2 regions of the Polaromonas sp. DSP2-3-2b2 genome follow, and region 2 is predicted to be linked to the other one. Evidence: predicted binding sites of a transcription regulator. Region 2 holds the regulator's gene; the other holds the start of a gene.

Region 1 (11,889 bases), 140 kb from region 2:
TTGGCACTTGTCGCGGTGCGCCTCGCTCTGTTGAAACGGTAAAAAAATTTTGCAGTCATGCTGCATGGGGCGCAACCTGAGGCATTGTCAAACCTTGATCGGCAATAGATAGAACCTGACTCGATTGCCGGGCTTGCCGCCAACCTGGGGCGTGACCTCCATAAGCCTGCAGGAGACGAGATCGAATTTTTCAGGACTTTTCTGAATCGCGCTTCAAGGCTGGCTGTGGCCATGCCGCACCGCTAACGCCGCAACCACTCAACCGTGCAGCGCCTGCACGCTGTAGCCCAGCGTTGTACCCCGGTCATCATGGCGAAGGCTGACGCCCTCGGCAGACGCCAGCGCCAGCACGTCATCCCAGCCCAGGCTGCGGTAGGGCTGTGTCCGCAAGCTGCCATGCATGGCCAGGTCGGCGCTTCCGCCCTCTTCCAGCGAAATTTCCAGGTAAGCCACGTCGGCCGCATTGCCGGCGGTGACGATGACACGCGCCACCCCGTCCCAGCCGTCAGTCAGCGCAATCAGGCTGGCGGTGAACACGCTGCGCAGCATGCCGCGGGGCAGTTCCATTTCCAGGTCAGCGGTTTCGTTGGCGATTGCAAATCCCCGAAACGACAGTTCGGTGCTTATCAGGTTCAGCGACTCCTGCACTGCATGGCTTACCGCCACCAGATTATTGTCTGTCGGCGCCAGCCAGGACATCAGGTTCACCGACAAAGCGGCAGCCTCCCGCGACAGCACGTTCAGCATCTGGCTGTTTTTGCCCAACTGGACCAGGTCGGGCGTGGCCGCCTTGGTGCGTTTTTCCAGCATCGCGGCCATCATGCCGATCGGTTGTATGCTGCCTGCAAGGTCGTGGCGAATGGCAGGAAGCAGCCGGCGCATCAGCGCATAGCGCGCTGCTTCTGCCAGGCGTTCGTTCAAAAAAGGATGGGTGCTGGACATAAGACATTCAACTCGATTCGGTGTGGCATGGCCCCCAGGCGCCTGACACAAGCGTGCCCGGTTGCCAATGCGTCTGCTGCACCCACTTTCGCACTTGGCGCGGTATCGGGCGAGGCGGTGGGACCGGGATAATAGCAGTTCGGCAACAGGGCCGTAGGGCGGCTCGCCAGCGTAAATGTCGATTCCGACTCGACTCTGCATACAGGGGTCATACAGATCGGAAGCTTGTCCACGGCCTGCTCTGCCGACACTGAATTGCTGCTTCACGTAACTATGAATTTTCCATTGCGAAACGCATTCAGTTTTAAATTCATATTTAGCCCGGCAGCCGGCCATATGCGAGGTTATTCCCTGAATACTTAGCGCACGGACCCAATCCGTTCAGTTGCCCATGGTGGCTGCGCAGATTGAATATGGACGCCGAACCCGCGTAGCCACGCTGTTTCCCAACTCTGCCAGTTGCCTGCGCCTGGTCAGTGCCCTGCTGGCCGAACAAGATGAGGAAGGGATGACCGCAAAAATCTACCTGTCCATCAAACCCTGAGCATTACCAACGCCCAAAACCGAATCTCGGAAATTTACAGAAAAGAAGTTGCTTTATCAGTGATTCATCACCTGAGCCAGATCATGAACGTGTTGCCAAGCAGCCCTGCAACCTTCGCTATCGTTACAAGAGAAAGTTCGTCATACAGGCGCAGCCACCTGACCTTGCCAAACAGGCCCACAGCGATTATTTCTTTGCTCTCCCCTGCTTAAATATTCAGCAGATCAACGGAACACCATGGTCGAATTTGAGTCGGCACAATTCCTGTCGATGGCAGTGCTCGGCCTGCGGCAGCATGCTGATCCACTGGGATTAGGGGCATGCTGGTTCGCTTGCAGTACTCACCCAAACATCTCAATACAATCCAAATTTCATGCACGGTTAGTCTGAGCCTAGACTACCGAAACCATGGCAAACGAGAGATTTAAAATTCTCTCGTATCAACTAATCGTGTAACTTCAAGGAAACCATATGGTCACTTTAAAAACCAGGTCCGCCACGAATAAAGTAGGAGTTGCTAGCGCATTCATAGCTCTCTTATCCAGTCCGGCATTTGCAGCCGAAACCTTGGTGCTAAAACAGGACGATTTTGTTGGAATATCCTTCTGGATAATTTCAATGGCGCTCGTTGCATCCACTGTTTTCTTCTTTCTGGAACGAGACAGGGTTTCTCCAAAATGGAAGACATCCCTGACCGTATCCGGTCTGGTGACACTGGTAGCCGCCGTCCATTATTTCTATATGCGCGATGTGTGGGTCCAAACTGGCTCGACCCCTACTGTGTTCCGGTATATCGACTGGCTGATCACGGTGCCGCTGCTGATGATCGAGTTTTACCTGATCTTGTCGGCAATCACGAAAGTTCCCGTAGGCGTCTTCTGGCGCCTCATGATAGGCACGCTGGTCATGTTGATTGGCGGCTACCTCGGAGAAGCCGGATACCTTGCGGTATGGCCTGCGTTCATCATTGGCATGGCTGGCTGGGCATTTATCCTTTACGAAATTTTTGCAGGCCAAGCCGGCAAAATCAATGCACAGAGCGCACCGCCGTCTGTGAAGTCAGCCTTTAACACCATGAGGTGGATTGTGACAATTGGCTGGGCGATTTATCCAGTCGGCTATTTCTTTGGTTACCTGACCGGCAGCAGTCCTGAGACCAGCGCCAACGCGCTCAACATTATCTATAACGCGGCTGACGTGTTGAACAAAATAGCTTTTGGTTTGATCATCTGGACTGTCGCGGTGAGCGAAACCGAAAACGCAAAGGCAAAGTAAGAATCGCAAAGACAAGTACACGCTTGTCAACTGGCGTGTATTGTGATTTGTTTGCAAGATGCAAGGACAGCTGCTGGTAGTGAAAATGCACCATCCGGTGTACCTTCTCTACCAGCAGTCGACAGAAAATCAGATTCCAAGCCGGTAGTGACATTTGATTAAAAAATCCGATATGAAAGCCGCCCTTACTTTGCTTTCATAGGAACACTTTATGCACGGTCTTGTTACCAAGCATGCGCCCCGTGCCGACGTGGTGGCTCCGGATTTGCTTGAAGTGGAACAGCGAATGGCCTCTCTCATTGGACTAAACGATGAAGATGACACGGCCACACCAAATGTCTCAAGCGCTGCGGCAATGTACCACCTCAAAACAGGTGGCCAAAGAATTCGCGCAAGACTTGCCTTGCATGCCAGCAACAGCCTAGGCTTGGCAAGGGACGATGCCTGTTCAATCGCATCCACTGCCGAGCTTTTGGACAATGCATCGCTGATACACGACGATCTCCAGGATCGAGACAGGTCAAGGCGTGGTTCTGACACAGCATGGGTCGTCTATGGCGACGAGATTGCCGTTTGCGCAGGCGACCTATTGCTATCCGCAGCATATTGCGCCCTTGCGGGAGTTAGCTGCAAGGGCAGATTGTCACAAATGATGAACCTCACGCATTCGCGAATCACGCACGCTGTTCGCGGGCAATGTGCGGACCTTTCCGTATCGAGAACTCAGCCGTTCAGTATTGATGACTACAGAAAAATTGCAACCGCGAAATCCAGTGCGCTACTCGGCTGGCCGATCGAACTTGCGCTGATGGCAGCTAACAAGACTGACACTCTGGCTGTTGCCAAAAGAGCCGCCGATTCGTTCGCAATCGACTATCAGATTGATGACGACCTGTTTGATGTGAAAGCAGACACAGCGCGAGGTTCATCAGCGCCAGCAATCAATATTGTCCAAGTTCTCCAGTCAAGCCACGCTGCCAGCGACTACAACGCCAGTGAACTTGCCCGAAACCTGGGCCGTCAACACCTCATGTCGGCAGCAGTTGCCAGCGCCGATTTGCCTTGTCAAGCCGGCCGGTTACTTCAACAACTGGCGATTGAATGGCATACCCGGTTGACGGGAAGGTGCTTCCAATGAAAGCGCTCGTTGTAGGTGGCGGTTTTGGGGGCATAGCTGCGGCATTGCGACTGCGCGCCAAAGGCTATGAAGTGTTGGTTATTGACCGCTGCTCAGCACTCGGAGGGCGGGCTCAGGTGTTTGAGCGCAATGGATTTCGACATGACGCCGGACCGACAGTCATCACGGCGCCTTTTTTGTTTGAGGAATTGTTTGCATTGTTCGGCGAGAAGATGGCAGACCACATTCAGCTGGTTCCGCTCACGCCGTGGTACCGATTTTATTTTTCCGACAACACGACCTTCGACTACGGCGGCACTCTCGATGAGACACTGGCTGAAATTGCCCGCATAGAGCCGCGTGACTGCGACGGCTACCGAAACTTGCTGGCAGATTCGAGAAAAATCTTCGATGTCGGTTTCACCGAGCTGTCTGCCGTGCCTTTTCACCGGTTCATGACCATGGTCAGGCAAATTCCCAAGCTCATTGGGCTTCGCAGTTACGCAACCGTCTGGCAACTGGTTTGCCGTCATTTGTCCAACCCCAAGTTAAGGCAGGCGTTTTCTATTCAACCCCTGTTGGTGGGCGGCAATCCGTTCGACACTACCAGCATTTACGGTTTGATCCATTATCTGGAGCGGGCCTATGGTGTGCACTTTGCGATGGGCGGCACGGCTGCGATTACCGCAGCACTGGCCAGCCTGATGGCAAGACACGGAATCGACATCAAGCTCAACACCACCGTGAATCAAATTGTTGTACAGGATGGTGTTGCACGGGGCGTCGTACTGGCTGATGGCACAGCCCTGTCAGCTGACGTGGTGGTGTCAAATGTTGACCCTGCGCATTTGTACGGTGCAATGATCAAGCCAACAGATCAGGCAGTTTCGAGCCGGCTAAAACTGAAATCTGCCAAGTTTTCGATGGGCCTGTTTGTCCTGTACTTTGGGACCATGCGTGTTTACCCGGACGTTGCGCACCACACCATCTGGATGGGCGACCGCTATCGTGAACTTCTGGAAGATATTTTTGACGGCAAAACGCTGTCGGAAGACTTTTCGCTTTATCTGCACCGCCCTACCGCAACCGATCCGAGTTTTGCGCCAGCAGGTTGCGACAGTTTTTACGTGCTTTGCCCTGTGCCCAATCTTCAAGGCGAAGTTGACTGGGAAAAAGAAGCCCCAAAGCTGCAGTCGCGCATTGTTGCCGCGCTGGACAAAACCATTCTGCCTGGGCTTGCGCAGTGCATTACCAGCGAATTTTGCATGACGCCGGAAGATTTCAAGACTGACTATCTCAGTGCCTATGGCGCGGGGTTTTCAGTGGCGCCCTTGTTTCGGCAGTCTGCCTGGTTTCGTTTTCACAACCGGGGAGAAGGCATTAAAAATCTTTATTTAGTAGGCGCCGGAACCCATCCTGGCGCTGGCGTTCCGGGTGTGTTGTGTTCGGCCAAAGTGCTAGATGCGTTGGTGCCGGTGGCCCACCAAAAAGCGTGAGCAACTGTGAGCAGCACTTTATGAAAACGCAAACAGACAGCGCGGTCACATCGGCTTTATGCAAAGCGGACCTGACTTTGGCGCAAAAGGGGAAAACATTTCATTGGGCACGCCATCTGATGGGGTCGCTACATGCCTCCAGAGCGACCCGGCTTTACAGCTTTTGCAGATACATTGACGACCTTGCAGACGAATCGAGTTCCCCTGAGGCGGGCAGTGCTGCACTGCTGCTTGCGGCGCAAGACGTAACCCGAGGCATGTCAGACCATCCGGTGATTCAGGATGGAATTGACCTCATGCGCGAATGTGACATAGAGCGTTCTATCGTGCTGGAATTGATTTCGGGCGTTGCCTCGGACCTGGGCGTGGTCCTGGTCGCCGATGAAAATGCGTTGCTGCGCTACTGTTATCAGGTTGCGGGTACGGTGGGTCTGATGATGTGCAGGGTGCTGGACACTCAAAATCCCTCGGCGCTACCGCACGCCGTTGATCTTGGCATTGCCATGCAACTGACCAATATTTGCCGTGACATTGCGGCAGACGCGCAGGCTGGGCGGCGGTATATTCCGCAATCCATGTTGGGCGACTTGGCGCCCCAGGCACTGATTTGCCCGGCTGAGGCGTTGCGTCCGGCAATCCGCCAGTGTGTAGCTGCGCTTTTAGACCGCGCAGACGTGTATTACCGCAGTGCAGAGCTGGGCCTGCCTTATTTGCCGCTAGGCGCGCGCAGCGGCATTTTGGTGGCGGCGCGCACTTATCAGGCGATTGGCGCGCAGCTCAGGCGACGCGACTACGCCTACTGGACAGCAAGAGCCGTCGTGCGCAAGCCGCAAAAGGCAGCAGTCACAGCGTGGGCGCTGTTGACTGTTCCGCTGCAGCGTGCATTTTGGCGCAGCCCACGGTTGCATGACGACACCTTGCACACCTCACTAAACGAGTTGATGTGTTTCGGACGCTGTCCTGGCTCAGGCAATGGCCTGTAACACTGACCTGGTTATCTTGGGCGGTGGCTGCGCCGGACTGAGCCTTGCCGTGGCGCTTGCCAAGCTGCAGAAGCAGGGCTCGCGCATCCCAAAAGTCATGGTGCTGGAAAGCCGCATCCGCTACTCGAATGACCGAACCTGGTGTTTTTTCAAAGACTCCGCCGCATCTGCGCCGCACCGGGTGCAGCAGCAGTGGCAAACCCTGCGGGTTACAACACGCGAGCGCAGCGTCACGCTCGATTGCGGCGCCACGCCTTACCTGATGGTGCCTGCCGGGCCGTTTTATGCAGACGCTGAAAATGTGATCGCCCAGTCGGATCAAATTGCTCTACATATGGGCACGGCAGTCACCGGCGAGCCCGAAAAGCGAGGCGACTTGTGGCGCATTGAGACCAGCGCCGGCCCTGTCGAGACTCGCTCTGTGGTTGACACCCGGCCCATCCGCCAACCCGTGCGCGACGGCGCGGTGCTTTGGCAGTCGTTTTATGGCCAGGAAATCGAATGCGAGACGGGCGTTTTCAACGCCACTTGCGGCGAGCTGATGGACTTTTCTGCCGCCAATGCTTGCGGCGCGCTGGTGGCTTTTCCTGACGCGGCGAGTTTTGTTTATTTGCTGGCAACATCTTGCACCCGGGCATTGATCGAGTTCACCGTGTTCGGACCCGACCCGCTGGGCCCGGATGCTTTCAAGGATGTGCAGACCAAGGCAGTGGCCCAGCGGGTAGGCAGCGCTGCGTTTTCAGTGCTTCGCTCCGAGCATGGTGTGCTGCCGATGGGTATCTGCCCCGTGCCGCAGGGCCGTGACACCAGCTATGTTCGTGCCGGTTTGACGGCTGGCGGCGCCCGGCCCAGCACCGGGTATGCGTTTGCGCGCATCCAGCGCTGGGCAACTGCCTGTGCGCAAGCGCTTGCCAGCGGCAAAGCTCCGGCCGGGCATGCGCCTGATGGCTGGGCACTGCATGCCATGGACACGCTTTTCTTAAACGTGGTTCGTGCGCATCCGCAACTAGCGCCGGATTTGTTCATGGCACTGTTTAAAGGGGTGGACACCAAGCGGGTGATTCGGTTTTTAAGTGACCAAGGCACGTTTGCAGACTATGCCGCAGTGGTGGCGGCACTGCCACCATGGCCTTTTTTGCGGGCGCTGGCGAAGCCGCTTGCAGGAAAATTGCAGCGATCAACCATAGCGTAAAAAATGTATCCACTCAAAATCCAGGGCGTCGCGTTTAGCCTGCTGGCCTTCATTTTGACGGCCGCTGCCGTCGCACTGCCACGGCTTGATCCACAAGTGGAGCTGTATGTTTTTGCCACACTGGTGCTCTTTTTAGGTGTGCCGCACGGCGCGCTCGACCCGGTTTTTGCAAAGCAGTTGTACGGCATACGGACACTGCCGGGCTGGGTTGCCTTTACAGCAATTTATGTCGCCTTGAGTGCTTTGGTGGTCGGACTCTGGTGGCTGATGCCTGGCATGTTTTTAATACTGTTTCTGGTTGCTTCTGCGGTGCATTTTTCAGGCGATCTGGTTTCTAAAACCCCACGGGTTGCTCGCATTTTTTACGGCGGCACAGTCATTCTTTTCCCCCTGTTGCTGCACGCTGCCGATGTCTCTCAGCTATTTGGGTTTTTGATAGGTGCCGACGCTGCGGAAACGCTGATCGCAGGCATGCGCTGGCTCGTAGGGCCATGGTTGATCGCTACTGCGCTGGTGTTGGTTTTTATAGGGCGACGAGACTGGCTGACTGCGCTTGAAATTGCATCGGTCAGCCTGTTGATGATTGCCGTACCGCCGCTGTTGGCATTCACGGTGTTTTTTTGCGTCATGCACAGTGCCCGCCATGTGCTGCGTACCCAACAATATGCAGCCTTGTCAGCGTCCAGGTTGTTGCTGACCAGTGCTGCGCCCATGGCGGCCGTGTTGGTCGGGTCAGGGTTAAGCTTTTATTTTTTCAAAGACACAGCGCTTGATATGCACATCGTGCGGCTTGTTTTCGTAGGACTGGCCGCCTTGACTGTCCCTCATATGCTGCTGGTGGAACGGGTCCGGGTTTCTGGTCGAGTCGAACCTGGCGGGGCCTAGCAGGCCCGATGGCGTTGGCTATGCAAACGACGCACCGTGTCTGCGGCTCGGCTTGGCAATCAATGGATGGGTCGCCGGCAGCCCGCTTTTTCTCGAACTCACGCCGCCAGACAAAAGTAAGCAATCAATCCGGGGCCGTTGATCCTGGCCGCGCCATCTTCCTGTGAGCACAGGCTGAATTGGCGATGGAGATGAAAAATTTTCATTCAATCAACAGTTTATGCATGCCGGATGCTGAGGGGGAGTCCAGAACCAGGCGAGAAAAGTTCAGACCTAGCCAGGGACTGACGGCAAAGACACAGAGGAATTCCCGGGCCTACTCTTGAAATCGTCCTGGAAAGGCACTACTATTAGCACTCGATGGGGCGGAGTGCTAGCAGCAACCCCCGTCCATGCTGTTAACGCGCACCCATGGTTTTCATGGATGCTTTTTTGATCCCCCAAACCATTGTTCTACAACAAGGAGCCTTTTATGAACCTTCGTCCTTTGCACGACCGCGTGATTGTCAAACGCGTGGAAAACGAAACCAAAACCGCCTCCGGCATCGTGATTCCGGACAGCGCTGCTGAAAAGCCCGATCAAGGCGAAGTCCTGGCTGTCGGCCCAGGCAAGAAAAATGACAAGGGCGAACTCGGCGCCATGGCCGTCAAGGTCGGCGACCGCGTGTTGTTCGGCAAGTACAGCGGCCAGACCGTCAAGGTTGACGGCGACGAACTGCTGGTCATGAAAGAAGAAGACCTGTTCGCAGTGGTCGAGAAGTAATTCTCCCGCTTCAATATTGCTACTTATTTAATAGCTGCCCATGCACGCTGGACGTGCGCAAGCAGCCTATTTCATTCATAAATCTTAAGGAATCCGAATCATGGCAGCAAAAGACGTAGTTTTCGGCGGCGAAGCCCGCGCGCGCATGGTCGAGGGTGTGAACATCCTGGCCAACGCCGTTAAAGTGACCCTGGGCCCTAAAGGCCGCAACGTGGTGCTGGAGCGCTCGTTCGGCGCCCCAACCGTGACCAAGGACGGCGTTTCCGTCGCCAAGGAAATCGAACTCAAGGACAAGCTGCAGAACATGGGCGCGCAGATGGTCAAGGAAGTTGCTTCCAAGACGTCCGACATCGCCGGCGACGGCACCACCACCGCCACCGTGCTGGCACAAGCCATCGTTCACGAAGGCATGAAGTACGTGGCTGCGGGCATGAACCCGATGGACCTGAAGCGCGGCATCGACAAGGCAGTTGCTGCCCTGGTCGAAGAGCTGAAGAAGGCTTCAAAAGCCACCACCACTTCGAAAGAAATCGCGCAGGTCGGCTCGATCTCTGCCAACTCTGACGAAACCATTGGCAAGATCATTGCCGATGCGATGGACAAGGTCGGCAAGGAAGGCGTGATCACTGTTGAAGACGGCAAGTCGTTAGAGTCCGAACTCGACGTCGTCGAAGGCATGCAGTTTGACCGCGGCTACCTGAGCCCATACTTCATCAACAACCCGGAAAAGCAGTCCGCCCTGCTGGACAACCCGTTTGTTCTGCTCTACGACAAGAAGATCAGCAACATCCGTGACCTGCTTCCTACGCTGGAACAAGTCGCCAAGGCTGGCCGTCCGCTGTTGATCATTGCCGAAGAAGTCGAGGGCGAAGCCCTGGCTACCTTGGTGGTGAACACGCTGCGTGGCATCCTGAAGGTTGTGGCTGTCAAGGCACCGGGCTTCGGCGACCGCCGCAAGGCCATGCTGGAAGACATCGCTGTCCTGACCGGTGGCAAGGTCATCGCTGAAGAAGTCGGCATGTCGCTTGAAAAAGTGACGCTGGCTGACCTCGGCTCTGCCAAGCGCATTGAAGTGGGCAAGGAAAACACCATCATCATCGACGGTGCCGGCGAAGCTGGCGACATCGAAGCCCGCGTCAAGCAGGTTCGTGTCCAGATCGAAGAAGCGACCAGCGATTACGACCGCGAAAAACTGCAAGAGCGCGTGGCCAAGCTGGCCGGCGGTGTTGCCGTGATCAAGGTCGGCGCTGCTACCGAAGTCGAGATGAAGGAAAAGAAAGCCCGCGTTGAAGACGCACTGCACGCAACCCGCGCTGCCGTAGAAGAAGGCATCGTGGCTGGCGGCGGCGTGGCATTGCTGCGCGCCAAGCAGACCGCTGGCGTGATCAAGGGCGACAACGCTGACCAGGACGCCGGCATCAAGCTGGTCCTGCGCGCCATCGAAGCCCCCTTGCGCGAAATCGTTTACAACGCAGGCGGCGAAGCCTCTGTGGTGGTGAACGCCGTGCTGGCCGGCACCGGCAACTACGGCTTCAACGCCGCCAACGACACCTACGGTGACATGATCGAAATGGGTATCCTGGACCCCACGAAAGTGACCCGTACGGCCCTGCAGAACGCAGCGTCCGTCGCATCCCTGATGCTGACGACCGAAGCCATGGTGTGCGAGTCCGCCAAGGACGACGCACCTGCCGGCGGCATGGGCGGCGGCATGGGTGGCATGGGCGGCATGGGCGACATGGGTATGTAATTCAAAAATAGTGGGGACGGATGCCGGGCCTGGTCAAAAAGCCCGGACGCAGACCCCACATTTTTTGCGGCCCCCAGCCACTAAAAAGGCCACAGCGCGAAAGCGCTGTGGCCTTTTGTCATGACGTCCCGAAAAGCCGGAATCTCAGGCCGGGGTGGAGCCGTAGCTGCCGACGTCGTCCGACGTGGGCTGAACCCACCAGTAAAGCAGCACCAAAAATCCGATGCCAGAAATCATGAGAAGCTGCCACCAGCCGCTTTTGCCGATGTCGTGAAGCCGGCGCGCACCGACCGCCAGAGAAGGAAGCAGCAGGGCCAGATTTACCAGACCGGGCAGTTTTTCGCTGATCATGGACACCGCGATCATGACCAGCAGCTGGAACAGAAAAAACCACCAGAATTCCGAACGCGATGCGCGCCCCGAAAACGTTGCGTAGTTGCTCAGGCAACTGGAAATGGCTTGGCCAAAATTCATGGATTTGTTCCTCGGGATTTGTACAGGACGACTTCCCGCACGATGATATGCCAGACCCCAGGCGGCGCGGTCGTCAAGCCCGAATCGCATAGGCCGAAACGCCGCCATGCCCTTGGCGTTGCCAGCCATGTGCCCCCCTTGACGCCTTGTCCACCAATGCTTACCAGCTGCTGCCGCACCGACGGTTGCCGACAAGGTGGCGATGGCTGCCGCCTGGCAATTGCTGGCCTGCGCATCGGCCGGCACGCAGGCGCCGGTCTGGATGTCGGCCTCAATCTGGCGCGGCACGGCAGCCGTTACGGCCGCTGTTGCCGTAATCGTAGCGCCTGCCGTCAAGCCAGCCAACGGCATCGTCACATCGTTGCTACCCGTCGCCACAAAAACGATTTCATCGCCTTTGAAGCTGCCGCCAGCAGCACAGCTGCCCACATCGCCCCAGCTGTCGCCGAACGACACCTGTGAGCTGAA
Region 2 (11,889 bases):
CGCCGGGTTGACCGCTGCGCTCAAGCAGCCCGGCATCAAGCTGCGCCTGAAAAAAACCTATGGAGAAACGTTTTCGAGCTTGCGCGAAACCTTGCACCAGGCGCAAACGATCACGGCTGAAATACAGGTGATGCTGGATTCGGCCTTCCGGCAGATCAACGCAGAATTTGGTTTTTCGCTGCAGGCGGGGCGGGCGCCGGATATGACGCAATATGCGCAGGACCTTGAACTGATCGAGCGCAGCCATCTGCAATACCTGAGTCTGGGCAATGTGCTGCGGCTTGCGCAGGCCGGGTTTTCCGAGCGGCTGGTGCGTGCGCTGAGCAGCCGCCTGCGCATGGTTTTTGAGTCTGCCCTGGGTGAAGTAGAAGTGTGGAACCAGTCAGCGTCCGCGCAACTCGATGCGCAAATGCGCGAACGGCGCCAGGGGTTTTCCAGGCGCCTCGAAGCCATAGCGCGCATTGAGCAGGCCGCGTCAACGCTGGATGAACGAATTGCCGAACTGGAGGAGCAGGAACTCCGGCTTCGAGCGCTGGACGCCCGGCTGGGCGACTTGACCTTGCAGCTTCTGGACGTTCAGCCTTTGCCTTTTGCGTTTCAGGCTCACCGGAACCAGCCAATTGATGCTGCGGGTGAACCCCTGGCTGAATTGACATGATGCGTGGTAAATCAGATACCGGCGGCCTGCTTCAAGCAAGTAACCTCCCGGAAGCCGGCTCTTTTGTTCCGTCTTCGTTCGCGAACGAAATCGTGCATTGGCAGCAAAGCCATGGACGCAACAGCCTGCCATGGCAGAACACGCGCGATCCCTACCGGGTCTGGCTGTCTGAAATCATGCTGCAGCAGACCCAGGTGGCCACGGTCCTGGCGTATTTCGGACGGTTTGTTCAGCGCTTTCCCCATGTGGGCGATCTGGCTGCTGCTTCCGAGGACGAGGTGATGTCATTGTGGAGCGGCCTGGGCTATTACAGCCGCGCGCGCAACCTGCATCGCTGCGCGCAAGACGTGATGGCGCTGCACCACGGGCAGTTTCCAGCCACCGCCGAGCAACTCCAGACCTTGCCGGGCATAGGCCGCTCGACCGCCGCCGCCATCGCTTCATTCTGCTTCGGGGAACGGGTCGCCATTCTGGACGGAAACGTCAAGCGGGTGCTCGCGCGGGTGCTTGGTTTTTCTGGCGATCTGGCGCAGGGCGCCCAGGAGCGCGCGCTCTGGAACCTAGCCACTGAACTGCTACCGCATGAAGACTTGGCGCAGGCCATGCCGCGCTACACCCAGGGGTTGATGGACCTGGGCGCCACCATTTGCACCGGCCGGCAGCCGAAGTGCCTGTTGTGCCCGGTGCAGGCGCTGTGCCGTGGACGAGCGCAAGGCAATCCTGAAAAATTCCCCGTCAAGACCCGCAAGCTCAAGCGCAGCGCCCAGTCGATCAGCCTGCTGTGGGCGCAACGGCCCGACGGTTCGGTGTGGCTTGAAAAGCGTCCCGCCACCGGCATCTGGAGCGGGCTTTATTGCCTGCCGGTGTTTGAAAGCGATGACGCGTTCAAGTCGCTGCTGCCTGAAAACCTTGAGGGCCGCATCGAGGCGCTGCCAGCCTTTGTCCATGTCCTGACGCACAAGGATCTGCATTTGTCGCCGTGGATTGCAGGCTTTCATGCCGACCAGCCCATGCCTGAGGCGATGGTTTCTGAAACCCGTCCTGCCGCGTGGTTCAGTCCTGAAGCATGGCCGGCGCTGGGCTTGCCCGCGCCCATCCGCAAGCTGCTGGCGCAGGATGCCTTCGACCCATCGGATTCGTTTTAACCAAAAAGCAATTTTTTAAGCACCAAATATGGCTCTTGCGCATGACTGGTATGCGCAAGCAGCTATGAATTCAGCAGCGAAAAGTATGCAGTCGCGGTGAAGCAAGGGCAGGGAAATTTCGCACCCGTGTTGATCCCGGCCGATCAGCCCGCTTCGAGTTCGCGGTGCCGTTTCAGCGTCGGCCAATCCTTGCCAAAGGCCGCTGCCAGCGCTTCCACCAGGTAAACCGAACGATGCTGGCCGCCCGTGCAGCCCACCGCCACCGTGACATAGCTCCGGTGGTCGCGGGCCAAGGCTTGCAGCCAGTGGCCGAGGAATTGCTCGATATGCCGGAGCATGTCGTCCACCTTCGAATGCGTTCTCAGAAAGTCGGCCACCGGCTGGTCGAGCCCGGTCTGGTGCCGCAGCCCTGGTTCGTAATGGGGGTTGGGCAGCATGCGGACGTCAAACACATAATCGGCATCGAGCGGCACACCGCGCTTGAAGGCAAACGACTCAAACACCAGCGTCAGCTGACGGCCCGGATGCTGCAGAAGCGATTTAACGTAGCCCTGCAACTGGGCCGACCGGATCATGCTGGTGTCGATCACATGCGCCTGCTCGCGCATCTCACCCAGCAGATTGCGTTCCAGTTCAATGGCATCGACCAGCGCCCGGTGCTGGTCGGTGGCGTCGATTCTCGACAGCGGATGGAGCCGCCTGGTTTCTGAAAAACGCCGAACCAGCGTGTCGGTGTTGGCATCAAGGAAGAGCGACTGCACTTGCACGCCCTGGGCCTTCAATTCCCTGAGTTGCTGCGGCACCAGCGGCAGCGACGTTGCGCTCCTGACATCCATGGCAATGGCGAGCTTCGGAGCGTTGTGCGGCCGCTTCAAGGCAACAAACGGCGAAAGCAGTTCCGGCGGAAGGTTGTCCACGCAGTAGTAACCTGCATCTTCGAGCGCATGAAGCGCGACCGACTTGCCGGAGCCCGACATGCCGGTGATAAGAATCATTTCTATCACGTCAACCTTTCGCCATGTGACAAACGCCGTTCAGCCCTGGGGCGGTGATGGCGGAACGGTGAATTCGGGTAATTCAGAAGACAGATGTTCATGCGCCAATGGTATCAAGCAGGGTAACTAAATTCCCTCTTCAGGGGATTGGCCCAACATTTCAGTGGCATGCGCAAGCGTGGCACCTGAAAGGCGTTCCCCGCCCAGCATTCGCGCAATTTCGGTCACGCGCAGCTTGCCGGTCACATGCTCGACGGTGCTCAGCGTGGTGCCCTGTTCCGAATGTTTGGACACCACGAGATGCTGGTGGGCGAAAGCGGCGACCTGCGGCAAATGCGTCACCGCCATCACCTGCCGGTCCTGGCCGAGTTGCCGCATCAGCCGGCCAACGGTTTGCGCGACCGTGCCGCCCACCCCGGAATCGACCTCGTCAAAAACAAGTGTCTGGGCCTGCCCCAACTGGCTGGTGGTGACGGCAATGGCCAGCGCGATGCGGGACAACTCGCCGCCCGAAGCCACCTTGGCCACCGGCCTGGGGGTGCTGCCGCTGTGTCCGGCGACCAAGAACTCGGCCTGCTCCAGCCCGTGCTGCGCCGGCTGTTCCGCTGGCGCAAGCACCACTTCAAACCTGCCGCCCTGCATGCCCAGCCCTTGCATGGCCTGGGTGATGGCCTTGGCCAGCAAGGGCGCCGCTTGGCTGCGCAGGCGCGAAACCTCGCTAGCCTCCACCAGGTACTCGGCTTTGGCCTGATTCTCTTTTCTTTCAAGCTGCGCCAAGTCAGCTGCCTCGTCCAGTGCGCGCAGTTCGGCCTTCCACGATGCCAGCAGTTCAGGCAGTTCGGCAGGCGCCCGCTTGTAGCGACGCGCCAGGCTGATCCATTGCGCCAGGCGTTGGTCCAGTTCGGCCAGCCGCAGGGGGTCCAGTTCCGCATCCCGGGCATAGGTGCGCAAGGAATGCACCGCGTCGTCCATTTGTGCAAGGGCCGTGTTCAAGACCTCAGCCAGTTCCTTGAATTCCGGCTCGATATGTGCCTGTTTTTCCAATGCATGAATGGCTCGGCTCAGCAGCGTCAGGGCGTTGTCATCGGCTTCCCGCAAGGCATCGACCGCCGTTTGCACGGCATCGCGCAAGTCCTGCATGTTTGACAGCCGCCCGTGCTGGGCATTGAGTTCTTCCCATTCATGCGCGCCAGGCGCCAGTTTGCCCAGTTCCCCAATCTGCCACGCCAGCCGTTCGCGGTCACGCTCCAGGCTCTCCTGAGCCTCTTTGGCCTGAGCGAGGGTTCTTTGCGCCAGGCGCCATTCCTGCCAGCGCAGCGAAAGCAGGTCGGTCGAAACCCCTGCATATGAGTCCAGCAGGCCGCGAACAGCGTCGGGGCGCGTGAGGCTTTGCCAGGCATGCTGGCCATGAATGTCCACCAGTTGGCTGCCGATGTCTTTGAGCTGCGTGACGGTGACCGCGCTGCCGTTGATCCATGCCCGGCTTTTGCCCTGTGCGTCAACCATGCGGCGCAGCAGCAGGGTGTCGCTGGATTCCAGACCGGCCTGCTCCAGCCACGGCGCCAGCCGGGCAGGGCTGTCAAATTCTGCACTGATTTCGCAGCGCGCGGCGCCCTCGCGCACCACGCCCGCGTCGGAACGTGCGCCTAGCACCAGTTGCAGTGCGCCAACCAGTATCGACTTGCCAGCGCCGGTTTCGCCAGTTAGCGCCGTGAATCCGTCCATCAGGTCAAGATCGAGTTCGCGCACAATCACGAAATCACGCAGGGCAATGCTTTTAAGGCTCATATTTCGGTGCAGGTGAACGCCGGGCGGCAGCGCTCAAGCCACGACGCCTTCGTTCCAGTGAAGCTTCTTGCGCAGCGTGTCGAAGTAGCTCCAGCCATTGGGATGCAAAAAGCGCATCTGGAACTCCGAGCGCCTGACGATGATCCGGTCGCCATGCAGCAAGCTGGCCAGCGACTGCATGTCAAAGCTGGCGCTTGCATCCCGGCCTGCTACCAGTTCAATAGCAACCTCTCCAGTGTCTGAAAGCACAATGGGCCGATTTGACAAGGTGTGCGGGGCAATGGGCACCAGTACCCAGCCGCCAATGGATGGGTGTAGCAACGGACCGCCCGCTGAAAGTGCGTAGGCCGTTGAACCGGTGGGCGAGGCAATGATCAGGCCGTCGGCTCGCTGGTTCGCCACAAAGCGGCCATCGACTTCAACGCGCAGCTCGACCATGCCGGAGGTCGCACCACGGTTGACCACGACGTCGTTCATCGCCGTTGCGCTGAAAACGCAGCGGCCATCGCGCATCACCTTGGCTTCCATCATCCAGCGCCGGTCTTCCTCGAACTCTCCACGCAGCATCGGCGTCAGGGTGTTTTGATAATCTTCAAAGGCAATGTCGGTGATGAAGCCCAGCCGCCCCTGGTTGATGCCGACCACGGGCACGCCAAACTGGGCCAGCAAGCGCCCGATGCCCAGCATGGTGCCGTCGCCGCCCACCACCAGGGCCAGGTCGCACTGCGCACCTATTCCGGCCGCGTCGAGCGTCGGGAACTGGTTCAAGCCGGTATTGCGCGCCGTGTCTTCCTCCAGCGCCACGTCGCAACCCTGCGAGCCCAGGAAATGCGCAATGTCTTCCAGGGCAGAACGGGAGCCTTGGGCCTGGTACTTGCCGATCAGTGCGACATGACGGAATTGCGACTTCATCGTCAAATTACATCACAACCCGCCGATCAAGCTTCGTAGAATGTCCTCATGCTTGATAGTCGCGCCCGTTTGTTGTTGAAAGCGCTGGTTGAGCGCTATATTGCCGATGGCCAGCCGGTCGGTTCGCGCACGCTTTCCAAGGCTTCCGGCCTGGAGTTGTCGCCCGCCACGATCCGCAACGTGATGAGCGACCTGGAGGATCTGGGCCTGATCGTCAGCCCGCATACGTCCGCCGGCCGGATTCCAACAGCGCGGGGCTATCGCCTGTTTGTCGACACCATGCTGACCACCCAGCGCGACCCGCTGACGGTGGCCGGCCAGATGGCACGTATTGCACCGGACCAGCCGCTCAAGGTCATCAGCAATGCCGCGCACATGCTGTCGAGCCTGTCGCAGTTTGTCGGCGTGGTGATGGCGCCGCGCCGCACGTCGGTGTTCCGGCATATCGAGTTCTTGCGCCTGTCTGAAAAGCGCTTTCTGGTGATCATCGTTTCGCCCGACGGCGATGTGCAAAACCGCGTCATCTTCACCGAAACCGACTACACCGCCTCGCAATTGATCGAAGCGTCGAATTTTCTCAATTCGCACTACGCCGGCATGGCGATCGAAGAAGTGCGCGAGCGGCTAAAGAGCGAAGTGGACGTGCTCAGGGGTGAGATTGCTGCGTTGATGCAGGAAGCGGTCGTGGTGAGTTCTGAGGCCATCGAGTCGCGCGATGAAGTGGTCGTTTCAGGCGAGCGCAACCTGCTGGCGGTCAGTGATTTTTCTGGCGACATGGGCAACCTTCGAAAGCTGTTCGATCTGTTCGAGCAGAAGGCGCAACTGATGCGCCTGCTCGACGTTTCCAGCCGTGCCGAAGGTGTGCGGATCTACATCGGTGGCGAAAGCCAGGTGATTCCATACCATGAATTGTCGGTAGTCACGGCGCCTTACGAGGTCGACGGCCAGGTCGTGGGAACGCTGGGTGTGATTGGCCCGATGCGCATGCCCTACGAAAAGATGATCCAGATTGTCGACATCACCTCCAAGCTGGTCAGCACGGCGCTTAGCCACAGCAAATAGAGCCACTACAATCTGTCGGTGGAAGGGGCGTTAGCTCAGTTGGTTAGAGCAGAGGACTCATAATCCTTTGGTCCACGGTTCAAGTCCGTGACGCCCTACCACGCCAGATATGGAAAATTCGAGCCTTCCGAGCAGGTATTCGACACGCCAGCGCTGGCGGCGCATCGAGTTGGCGACTTGCGCGGCCCTCACTTCCTGACGCTGGGCGATCCAATGTGACTGAGGGATTATTGGGTTGCCGCAATGGCGCCAATCCAGGCCGCAATAATTAAGCATGGATCCAAACATTGCTTCATTCAAAATTCCAGAGTCGGTCTTGGTCATCATTTACACGTCACAACTTGATGTGCTACTGATCGAACGCGCTGACCATCCAGGTTTCTGGCAGAGCGTTACCGGCTCAAAAGATATGCTAGATGAGCCCCTACTGCAAACGGCGCTGCGTGAGGTTGAAGAGGAAACCGGCATTGTTGCCACGCCGGCCCAAATGCAAGACTGGTGTCTCTCGAACGTGTATGACATCTATCCGGCTTGGCGCCATCGCTATTCGCCTGGCGTGACACGCAATACCGAGCATGTCTTTGGTCTCTGCCTGCCTGAAAGTTGCGCAGTCAGGCTCAGTCCCCGGGAACATACCGCTTCGCAATGGATGGCGCATCAGAGGGCTGCGGAAAAATGCTTTTCGCCCTCCAATGCCGAGGCGATTTTGCTGTTGCCAAGGTTCATGAATTCAGTCGTTTGAATGGACGTGGAAGCGTTGGCGAATTCCCAAGCCGTTAACGTGGCTGGCAACCCTCACACTTCTCGGTTCCAATAGCTTGATGTCAATCGATTTGCTGTTTTTCAAGGGGTTTGAAGCTTTGCCCACAACTTCGTTCATCGACTAATGACATCTTCCACCAAATCCGAAACACTTCAACTGCTTGAAGGTGGTCGGGCATTGTTTCCCGCGCTTGTCCAGGCCTTCGACGGCGCTGTCAGATGGATACAGCTTGAGACCTATATTTTTGATATTCATGGGTCCGGGGCTGTCGTGGCCGATGCCCTGGTTCGGGCGGCCCAACGCGGTGTGACGGTTCAGGTGCTGGTGGATGCGGTTGGTACCGGGCCATTGCCGGACGAATGGCAGCAAAAGTTCGCCAGTTCCGGCGTTCAGTGGTGCGCTTACTCGCCGGTGGGATCAAGCTTGGGATTTCTAGTGCCTGAACGTTGGCGCAGGCTGCACCGCAAGCTGTGCGTGGTGGACGAGCGGATTGTTTTTTGCGGCGGCATCAACGTGCTGGACGATTTTTACGATCCCAACCATGGAGAACTGGAGGCGCCGCGCTTTGATTTTGCAGTGACCCTGACCGGACCATTGGCGGCTGAGGCCACCGATGCCATGGCCCTGTTGTGGTGGCGAGTGCAGGCAGGTTACAGCGCACGGCAAAGGCATTTGAATGAAGCCTGGGAGAAATTCAAGGCGGCAGGTTACGGTGGGCGTACCGATACAAAGTTGCTTGCGCAGCCCGTGGATTCGGGCCTCTCCAGCGTGGCAGGCAGTTCACGCCCCAAGGCAGCACTGGTGCTGCGCGACAACCTTCGCAATCGCCACAGCATCGAAATGGCCTACCGCAAGGCCATTGGCAAGGCGCGCCAGGAGGTCATCATTGCCAACGCTTATTTTTTGCCGGGCGGCAAATTGCGCCGTGCCCTGATGAGGGCCGCCAAGCGCGGCGTGCATGTGACATTGCTGCTGCAGGGAAAATATGAATACTTCATGCAATACCATGCCGCCCGGCCGGTGTATGGCGCACTGCTGGCCGCAGGCGTTGAAATTCACGAATACTCCACCAGCTTTTTGCATGCCAAAGTGGCTGTGGTCGACGGACACTGGGCAACGGTCGGTTCGTCTAACCTTGACCCGCTGAGCCTTCTGCTGGCCCGCGAAGCCAATGTGGTGATCGAGGACCGTGCTTTTGCCGGCGAACTCAGCGCCTGCCTGCGCGAAGCGGTCGCTCACCACGGGGCACGCATAAACCCTGCCGTGTACAGCCAGCGTCCTTTGGGCCGGCGCATTCAGGGCTGGATGGCCTATGCCTTGATGCGGCTGGCCCTGATGCTGACAGGCCAGCGCTATTGAAATAACAAACCAGTGATCGGCCTGACCAGCATAGTGAATGATATTTGCTATTTAATTCATAGCTATTAAAGCTTATCAGTAAAGCGCGGAATGTCTAAAAGGCTTAATGTTCTGCATTCAAGACATCTTTAAAGGGGGCTGGTAATATCTGCCATGCTTATGAAAACTACTACGACACTTCAGGATGTGACAGACGAAGGAACACCCGTTTCCGTCAAGATACGCGAACGCCTGGTTCAGGCACGCAAGCGTTTTCATGCCAACGACAATATTTCCAGCTTCATCGAGCCAGGCGAACTGGAACGCCTGCTTGACGAGGTGGAGGTCAAGATGCAGGGCGTTCTCGACAGTCTGGTGATCGATACCGTCGGCGACCACAACACGGGCAACACCGCACGCCGGGTTGCCAAGATGTACCTGAACGAAGTCTTCAACGGACGCTACGTAGCAGCGCCTAGCATCACCGAGTTTCCTAATGCCGAGCATCTGAACGAGTTGATGATCGTCGGACCTATTACCGTACGCAGCGCCTGTTCGCATCATTTTTGCCCAGTCATCGGCAAGATATGGATTGGCGTCATGCCCAATGAACATACCAACGTGATTGGCCTGTCCAAATACGCGCGCTTGGCCGAATGGGTCATGGGCCGTCCGCAAATTCAGGAAGAGGCCGTGGTGCAACTGGCTGACCTGATCATGGAAAAAACCCAGCCTGACGGTCTGGCCATCGTTATGGAGGCAAGCCATTACTGCATGGCATGGCGCGGCGTCAAGGACATGGACAGCAAAATGATCAATTCGGTCATGCGCGGCGTGTTTCTTAAGGACCCGACCTTGCGCCGCGAATTTCTGGCACTCATTCCAAGAAAAGGTTGACTCCATGCTGGTTCGTTTGCTTTATGCGAGTCGCGCTGTGGACGTGGGTGACGAAGCCATCTCCAGCATCCTGGCTCACTCCCGCCAGTACAACCCCAGTTTGGGTATTACCGGCATTCTTTGCTACGGTGGGGGCGTTTTTTTGCAAGCCATCGAAGGCGGTCGCATGGCTGTGAGTGAACTGTACGGACACATCCTGAAAGATCAGCGCCACAAGGATGTGGTACTGCTGGACTTTGAGGAAATCTCAGAGCGCCGCTTTGGCGGATGGACTATGGGAACGGTCAATTTGCTCAAGCTGAACCATTCCATCTTGTTGAAATATTCCGAGAAAGCCGAGCTTGACCCCTATGCAGCTTCCGGCAAAGTTTCCATGGCTCTGCTTGAAGAGCTGATGGCGACCGCTTCAATCATTGGTCGCTCCTGAAAAATAGCCAGCGAACCCGTGGGTGCCGATGGGCTACCTAAGCGGCGCAAGGACACGATGGGTACGCCAAGCTTGATTCCTGAACTATTGGTGGGTTGCGATTTCTCCTGTAGTCCCAGCAGACGTAAACCTATCGTGATGGCTTTGGGCACTTCACTGAGCGGACGCGTGCTTCTATCCGGTCTGGAACGCCTCGATTCGCTTCATGGATTTGAGCAGTGGCTGATCCAGGACCGCGACTGGCTTGGGGCGTTTGATTTCCCTTTCGGGCTGCCACGTGAACTGGTGACGCACCTGGGCTGGCCCACCCAATGGATTGCGTCGATGAATCACTATGCCGGTCTGAGCCGGCTCGAGATTCGCAACACTTTTGCGGCTTTTTGCAATGCCCGTCCCATCGGGAAAAAATTCGCCCGTCGTGCCACTGACGGGCCATCCGGCGCCAGTCCATCTATGAAGTGGGTCAACCCGCCGGTGGCCTTCATGCTTCACGCCGGCATTCCACGGCTTGTGGCCGCTGGTGTTCACATCCCCGGCCTTCACCCGGGCGACACCCGGCGTAATGCGCTGGAAGGCTATCCGGGGATGCTGGCACGTGAAGTTTTGGGAAATCGGTCCTATAAAAGCGATGACAGGGCCAAGCAGACGCCCGAGCGGCTTATTGCGCGCAAGGACCTGATCACTGCGCTGGAGCATGGACAACTGCGCCTTGGTCTGCGCCTGAAGGTCAGCCATGCTCAGCGCGATGCCTTGGTCGATGATGGAAGCGGCGACAGTCTGGACGCTGTGCTCTGTCTGATGCAGGCTGCTTGGGCAGCGCAACAGGGCGCGCCTGGATATGGCTTGCCTGCCGACATGGATGCGCTGGAAGGGTGGATCGTGACGGCCTAAGTGTCCTGATGACTGGAGCAAGATGATCGCGTTGCATCGGTTGCTTATGCTGATAGCAAAGTCAATCCGCCGCACATGCTTTTTTAATCAACGAAAAGGTTATTTCATGAGAAAAATACGTTCGCAAACCGTACAAGTTGCTTTTTTTAGCCCGAAAATCCGCGTCTTCGCTGTCGCATCGCTGGGGATTGCAATGGCGCTAAGTGGCTGCAATAAGCCCGACGACATTCAAACCCCTGGTCAAAAACTTGACTCGGCGATTGGCAAGACGGAACAAGCTGCAGCTGAAGCAAGACTGCAGGGCGAGCAGTCAGGCGCCGACGTGAAGGCTAAAACTGAGGAAACCTTTGCCAAGGCAGGTGCGGCACTGAAAAACGCCACCGAAAATGCCGAATCCTCAGCCAAGGCTGTTGCCGACAAAGCCATCAACAAAATCGATGACATGGCAATAACGACAGCCATTTCAGCGGAGTTGCTGAAGGACGCGGAAATCAAACTTTTTAAAATCAATGTCGATACAAAGGGCGGGGCAGTGGTTCTGAAAGGTAGTGTGCCAACAGACGCTGTGCGCGAAAGGGCTGCCGCGATTGCAAAAACGTTTAGCGGCGTTCAGTCGGTAGACAACCGGCTGGTTATCAAGGCCAAATGACTTCGTCCGCTGCCGCTGCATGATCGTTCGGACTGATCGCACCTTCTGACATTGTCGGAATGAGGATGTTGCTGCAAGCATACGCCGTTCATCTGAGAACAAAAAAAAGCAGGCGCGAAGATGCTTCGCTGCCTGCGTTTTTTCGCCGCCTTGAAAAGGCAGCGTGGTCGAATCCGAAAATCGATTAAGGACGAACGACGATATCGTTGCGGACGCTCCGCACGTTTTTCACGCCACGGGCAATGTTTTCGGCTTGCATCTTTTCAGCGCCTGATTTGGCGAAACCCGACAGTTGTACGGTTCCATTGAGCGTTTCGACGCTGATGGATGTTGCTGAAACAGTCTTGTCTTCGGCCATCTTTGC

What was found. Region 2 encodes HrcA, which represses chaperone genes, less so after heat shock. Its sites were predicted from a motif close to TTAGCACTCNNNNNNNNNGAGTGCTAA; they were not measured.
Region 1: a site for HrcA is predicted at 8,785-8,811, ahead of groES (co-chaperone GroES). Genes of this name have one in related genera too.

The regions. Positions count from the first base shown of each region.
Region 1 covers NZ_JAFCTH010000005.1:28,592-40,480, reverse strand. The annotation lists gene ACP7AD_RS06180 (hypothetical protein) at 259-921, opposite strand; partial or broken gene ACP7AD_RS06175 (transposase) at 1,352-1,486, shown strand; gene ACP7AD_RS06170 (bacteriorhodopsin-like) at 1,958-2,761, shown strand; gene ACP7AD_RS06165 (polyprenyl synthetase family protein) at 2,973-3,899, shown strand; gene crtI (phytoene desaturase family protein) at 3,896-5,374, shown strand; gene ACP7AD_RS06155 (phytoene/squalene synthase family protein) at 5,395-6,357, shown strand; gene ACP7AD_RS06150 (lycopene cyclase family protein) at 6,347-7,549, shown strand; gene ACP7AD_RS06145 (Brp/Blh family beta-carotene 15,15'-dioxygenase) at 7,553-8,434, shown strand; gene groES (co-chaperone GroES) at 8,907-9,197, shown strand; gene groL (chaperonin GroEL) at 9,298-10,947, shown strand; gene ACP7AD_RS06130 (DUF805 domain-containing protein) at 11,092-11,421, opposite strand; gene ACP7AD_RS06125 (hypothetical protein) at 11,624-11,889, shown strand, end outside.
Region 2 covers NZ_JAFCTH010000005.1:167,165-179,053, forward strand. The annotation lists gene ACP7AD_RS06825 (dynamin family protein) at 1-658, shown strand, start outside; gene mutY (A/G-specific adenine glycosylase) at 655-1,803, shown strand; gene rapZ (RNase adapter RapZ) at 1,947-2,798, opposite strand; gene recN (DNA repair protein RecN) at 2,925-4,586, opposite strand; gene ACP7AD_RS06845 (NAD kinase) at 4,620-5,498, opposite strand; gene hrcA (heat-inducible transcriptional repressor HrcA) at 5,547-6,560, shown strand; tRNA gene ACP7AD_RS06855 (tRNA-Ile) at 6,585-6,661, shown strand; gene ACP7AD_RS06860 (hypothetical protein) at 6,648-6,779, shown strand; gene nudB (dihydroneopterin triphosphate diphosphatase) at 6,835-7,302, shown strand; gene clsB (cardiolipin synthase ClsB) at 7,447-8,682, shown strand; gene folE (GTP cyclohydrolase I) at 8,836-9,558, shown strand; gene ACP7AD_RS06880 (BLUF domain-containing protein) at 9,563-9,985, shown strand; gene ACP7AD_RS06885 (DUF429 domain-containing protein) at 10,043-10,876, shown strand; gene ACP7AD_RS06890 (BON domain-containing protein) at 10,899-11,525, shown strand; gene ACP7AD_RS06895 (BON domain-containing protein) at 11,710-11,889, opposite strand, start outside.